2 regions of the Pseudoalteromonas sp. NZS11 genome follow, and region 1 is predicted to be linked to the other one. Evidence: predicted binding sites of a transcription regulator. Region 1 holds the regulator's gene; the other holds the start of a gene.

Region 1 (3,220 bases):
TTATTTTTGCTACGCTTTGGTATCGCTCACTTGAGCTTAAGCTTGAACCACCAAATTTATGTACACAATTGACCATATTAATCACCAAAGCGCCGGACGGGCTGCACTTAATTTAACGTTACCACCAGAAGTGCCTGCTCCTTTGCCTACACGGCCAACATTTTTATTTTGCCCTGGTTTTACAAGTTCAAACACTCGCTCAAAATCAGCGACTAAATCGCGTATATCTTCAATACCTACCGAAATACGAATAAGCGTATCGCCCACGCCCGCTTCTAAACGTGCTGTTGCCTCCATACCTGCGTGCGTCATAGTTGCAGGGTGACAAATTAAGCTCTCTACGCCACCTAGTGACTCAGCTAAACTAAACGTTTTAAGACTAGTCAAAAATGCCGCAGCGTCATTTATATCGCCTTTAATATCAAAACTAACCATGCCACCAAAACCAAGTTGCTGTGCTTTAGCCAGTTCATGTTGAGGGTGTGACTCAAGACCTGGGTAGTAAACCTGGCTTACATATTCAGAGCTTTCAAGATACTTAGCTATTGCCAGTGCATTTTCTTGATGCTGCCTTAGGCGCACATTTAAAGTACGTAAACCACGAAGCGTTAAATAGCTATCAAAAGGCGCACCCGAAATACCAATGTTATTAGCCCACCAAGCAAGCTCATCGCCTAACTCTTGTGTTGCGGCAATAACAGCGCCGCCTACTACATCTGAGTGTCCGTTAATGTATTTAGTGGTTGAATGCACCACAATATCTACACCAAACTTAAGAGGATTTTGTAAAGCAGGTGACAAAAACGTGTTATCTGCAGCCACCAATGCACCGCATTGCTTTGCAACATCGGTCACCGCTTTAATATCTGTTAAACGAAGTACTGGGTTACTTGGGGTTTCTATCCAAATAAGCTTAGGTTTAATTACTAAAATTTGTTGAAGGCTTTCTTCTTTTGTTAAATCTAATATTTCGAGCTTTAGTAGTCCGCGTTTTTGTAAAGATGTAAATAAACGATAGCTGCCACCATAACAATCATGTGGAATTACTAACGTATCGTCACTATTAAGTAGCTGAGTAGCTAAATGCACGGCAGCCATGCCTGTAGCTGTAATTATGCCACGAGCGCCACCTTCAAGCTTAGCAAGCGTCTCAGCTAAAATATCACGATTAGGATTACCGCTACGACCATAATCATACTCACGCTTAGTATCAAAGTCGGCAAACGAATAAGTAGTCGATAAATAAATTGGCGGTACCACCGCACCATGATGTTTATCAGCATCAACGCCGTTACGTACAGCAATGGTCGCTTTGTTTTTTTCGCTCATATTCGTCACCTGATTAATTTGGATGTGTAGACGTCTAAAAGAGTAAGTTATCCGTTTTGATAAGTCAAAGTATTTTAAAGCTCTAGATGGCTAAAAGTAGAAGGGGCCTCTGCGAATAACACATTTTAGCTCACAAAAGTGTGCTTATCTTTACACCTACAATAGGCTTATTAAGATAGATCGGTATCTATTATTTGACTATCTTTTTTAAATCGATAGAATTTCACGCATATTTACACGCTTTTTATACCGTGTGAGAAATTAATAATCTGAGGCAACGATACATCTTATGGCTAAATGGAATGGTGAGTATATTCACCCATACGCAGAACACGGTAAAAAATCAGAGCAAGTTAAAAAGATCACCGTTTCGATCCCGCTAAATGTATTAAAGGTATTAACTGACGAACGTACACGTCGTCAAATCAATAACCTTCGCCATGCTACAAATAGTGAATTGCTATGTGAGGCATTTTTGCATGCTTTTACTGGCCAACCTTTACCAAATGACGATGACTTACGTAAAGATAACGCCGAAAAAGTGCCAGAAGAAGTTAAAAAAATAATGCAAGAAATGGGTCTAGAAGTACCCGTTTTAAACGAAGAATAAATATTACATAGACAAAAAAACCTCAGTAATTACTGAGGTTTTTTTATGTCTAAATTTTATTGCATAGCTCTACTGTATAGATTTACTGCATATAGTTTTCAGGTAGCTCAATTTGTGCAACACCTGACTCAATAGCAGCAAGTGCAACAGCTCTTGCTATACGCGGCAGTAAACGTGGATCCATTGGTTTTGGAATAATATACTGCGCACCAAATTCTAGTTTATCTACACCAGCGGCTTTTAAAACTTCTGCAGGTACTGGCTCTTTGGCAATACTTCGAATAGCATCTACTGCAGCAATTTTCATTTCATCGTTAATAGCGCTTGCACGTACATCAAGCGCACCACGGAAAATAAACGGGAAACATAAAACATTATTAACTTGGTTAGGGTAATCAGAGCGCCCTGTTGCCATGATTAAATCGTTGCGTGCGCCGTGCGCAAGTGCAGGATCAATCTCAGGATCTGGGTTTGAACATGCAAACACAACTGGTTTTGCAGCCATTAGCTTTAAATCTTCAGCCGCTAATAAGTTAGGACCAGAAACACCCACAAATACATCCGCATCTGCAATTACATCTTGCAATGTACGCTTATCGGTATTGTTAGCAAAAAGCTGTTTATATTCATTTAAGTCATCGCGGCGGGTATGAATAACACCTTTGCGGTCAAGCATATAAATGTGTTCACGCAGTGCACCACATTTAATTAACAGCTCCATACACGCAACAGCGGCAGCGCCTGCACCTAAACATACAATAATTGCATCTTCAATTGACTTACCTTGTACTTCTAGCGCATTTAACATACCAGCAGCCGTTACAATGGCAGTACCGTGTTGATCGTCATGAAAAACAGGAATGCTACAACGCTCTATTAATGCTTTTTCAATTTCAAAACACTCTGGTGCTTTAATATCTTCAAGGTTAATACCACCGAATGTGTCGGCAATGTTGGCAACCGTATTAATAAAGTCTTCTGTTGTTTTGTGCTTAACTTCAATATCGATAGAATCAAGCCCTGCAAAACGTTTAAACAATAACGCTTTACCTTCCATTACAGGCTTAGACGCTAAAGGACCTAAATTACCAAGGCCTAGAATTGCAGTACCATTAGTAATAACCGCAACCATGTTACCTTTACCAGTATATTTATAAGCATTTGCAGGATCTGCAGCTATTTCACGTACAGGTTCGGCAACACCTGGGCTATACGCAAGTGCAAGATCATGAGCCGTTTCAGCTGGTTTTGTAAGCTCAATGCTAATTTTACCTGGTACGG
Region 2 (3,220 bases), 400 kb from region 1:
GAGCTTTTGCTCATCAACAAGCTCAGTGCGTGCTTTTGCATAAGTTCGGTTAATGGCATCGCGCGCAGTGGCTAAATCGTCTGCGTTTTCTACTTTAACAAATACGTGTAATAAACCCGGATCTTTAGTCTCTGGGTTATAGGTAAACATTTGGCTGGCAATTTGTTTGTCGACCACTAGCTCTTGATATAAATCTGAATTATTTGAAAAATAAAGCTGTGAGATTAAATCAAGCGCCGCTCTGTCTTTTTTAGCAGGCTCCCACGCAGCGCCTTTGTAGGATACAAGTAACCAATGCCCTGGTAGCGCTTCATCTTGCTGGTGCAAATATTTTGGTGCTTGTTGAACAGGCTCTGCTTTAATGTCGGCAACATAGTTACCCTTTTTCCAGCTGCCCCAATGCTTTTTAACCATTGCCATTGTTGCTTGCGGATCTACATCGCCCACAATAACAAGTGACACATACTCAGGCTTATAAAACTTAGCAAAAAATTCTTTCCCGTACGCCATTTGATCAGGCATGGCTTCTATGTCTTTAAAAAAGCCCATAGTGGTGTGTTTATAAGTGTGCTTATCAAACGCTTCTTCGCGCACAGCGCTTAATAATTTACGAATTGGGCTCGCGTTGTTTTTTAAGTACTCACCTTTTACCGTTTGCGCTTCGGTTCTAAATTGCTCTTCGGTGTAGGTTAAATTTTGAAAAATATCAGCTTCAAGCTCAAGTACTTTATCAAGATGCTGTTTTGAAAAATTTAAATGGTAGTTTGTAAAATCGTTTGTTGTATAAGCGCGGTTATCAACACCTGAATTTTTTAATATGTCTGAATACACATCTTCAGGGTATTTTTGTGAGCCTTTAAACATCATGTGTTCAAAAAAGTGAGCAAAGCCTGTTTTGCCCTCTTCAACTTCGTTACGCGATCCAACCGATACCGGAATTTGCAGCGACACCACATCAGGGTAATCGGTTTTAACAACCATTACACGTAAGCCGTTTTCTAGCTCTTCAATTAAATAATCTTGCGAAAAAACACGATCATCAGCTTTATTTACTTGTTCTTGTTGTGCTGTTGTTTGCGTGCTTTGGTTTTGTTGCATGGCGCAACCTGTTAACGCCAGCGATACCGCTAAGCTGGTTGCTAATAATTTAAATTTCATTGTTGTCCCTTTTTAAATTGAGCAAATTTGTTGTCAGATTTAACTCTTTAATTATGCCCCAAAGCCAATAAATATAAGAGCCCCAAGGGAATTTATTATGTAAACAACTGTGTCAATTATAAATAATGGGAACAAGCACTATGAATAAACATCATGTTAGTTGAAAAACTTTCACTAAATAAATCTATCTAGACGTCTAAATGGCTGCTATATTAAATCCATCAAAACAAACTTAGCTGGAATGAGGATTATGGCTTTATCACTAAAAGAGAAGATAGTGGACACCAATCAAGGTGTTTATCTTATTGGTACTACCCCGCCTAAAATTGGCACCGATAAAGCGCAATTAAAAACCATTGCAGAAAAGCTATTAGGTCGCTTACACGAAATTGAATACGACGGCGTGATAATTTACGACATTCAAGACGAAAGCAGCCGAACCAATCAAGACCGCCCATTTGCGTTTAAACAAACCGTTGATCCGCGTGAATACAGCCATTTACTTCGTAATTTATCTGCACAAGATGTGATTACTTATAAAAGTGTGGCGCAGCGTGGCGTAGGCGAATTTAAAGATTGGCTAAGTGAGACTAAAAACGACTACGATTTACAAAATGTAGTTTTAGTAGGTAGCCCGTCATCAATAGGCGATATAAAGCTAAGCCTGCCAGATGCGTATAAAGCGATGGCTGAGCAATCAGATGATTTCTTTTTAGGTGGCGTTACGATTGCCGAGCGCCATTCAAGTAAACGAAATGAGCACGAACGATTAATAGAAAAAACAGCACAAGGTTGTCAGTTTTTTATATCGCAAGCTGTTTACGACGCACAAGCTACTATAGAGCTAATTACTAGCTACGCACGTACATGTAAAGCACAAGGGATTACACCTCAACGTATTATATTAACGTTTACCCCGTGCGGCGGCGAAAAAACCTTAGACTTTATGCAATGGTTGGGTATCTCAGTGCCAGAGGCAACTAAATGGCGCATGCTTGATGCAGACAATACATTAAGCGAATCAGTACGTATTTGCCGCGAAAACCTCGACTTAATACTTAAAAGCTGTGCGCATTTAGATGTACCGCTGGGCCTAAATATTGAAAGCTTAACAAACCGTAAAGAAGAAATTGACGCGTCAATTAACTTATACCGTTTATTAAAAGCCATTATGGAATTAAACCTTGCGGAAAAGCTAATAGCTTAAAGGCTAGGTAAGAGCTAATTAACACCCTTCTTGGCAAGCCTCATGGCTTGCTTTTTTATGTCCGTTCTTTGAAAAATTAATTAATAAATACAAGTAAAGATTTGCAGCTTAAGCTATTTATTGAAGGTGTTTTTGGTTATTACTCTCAAGCCTTTTTAAGGCAAACCCCATAGAGGAGCACATAACACCAAAAATTATTCCCTCATTAGATATAAATCTAATGCTAGGGACGTTTCAAATAAGCTTATTATTGCTAAGGAAAAAATAAAACCCATCGCAGAGAAACCAACCAAGTTTGTGTGGCATGAGTCATGACGAACCTCCTTTTATTATTGTGCTTTTTTAGCGAGCTTATACGCTTGTTTATTTTTATACATTGCGTGGTCTGCATCATTTAATAGCGCTTCAAAGGGCTGCTTTTGTTTATTAGTAAAACTATAACCAATACTAAGCGATAAATCGCAAACGTCTTCTTTGAGTAAAGCTTTTGAATACTCAGAGGATATTTTATCCATAATGTAGTTAATTTTACTCTTATCGCTTACTTGCATTACTGCAACAAACTCATCGCCACCTAAGCGTCCTACTATATCAGCATCTCTTAAATGCGTTTTTAGCGTATCTGCCAATATAATTAAGGCTTTGTCGCCCACCTCATGACCAAAGGTGTCGTTTAATTTTTTAAAGTCGTTTATATCAATAAACAAACAGCATACGTCAAAGCCTAAACGTAGCGCTAAGTTAAGTTTTTGCTGGGCTAATAAGTTAAGTGCTCGGCGGTTATAAATATTCGTTAATGAGTCTAACATGGCTATTTCGCGCATTTGCTCATAGCTATACACAAGCGCTAGGTCG

What was found. The regulator MetJ, encoded in region 1, represses methionine synthesis genes. The targets are predictions, from matches to a motif close to TAGACGTCTAGACGTCTA.
Region 2: a site for MetJ is predicted at 1,348-1,365, ahead of I6E82_RS02155 (methylenetetrahydrofolate reductase). Genes of this name have one in related genera too.

What each region holds. Positions count from the first base shown of each region.
Region 1 is NZ_JADYWP010000001.1:73,482-76,701, reverse strand. It holds gene metL (bifunctional aspartate kinase/homoserine dehydrogenase II) at 1-76, opposite strand, end outside; gene metB (cystathionine gamma-synthase) at 82-1,329, opposite strand; gene metJ (met regulon transcriptional regulator MetJ) at 1,619-1,939, shown strand; gene I6E82_RS00300 (malic enzyme-like NAD(P)-binding protein) at 2,022-3,220, opposite strand, start outside.
Region 2 is NZ_JADYWP010000001.1:476,250-479,469, reverse strand. It holds gene I6E82_RS02160 (M16 family metallopeptidase) at 1-1,158, opposite strand, end outside; gene I6E82_RS02155 (methylenetetrahydrofolate reductase) at 1,409-2,365, shown strand; gene I6E82_RS02150 (sensor domain-containing diguanylate cyclase) at 2,695-3,220, opposite strand, start outside.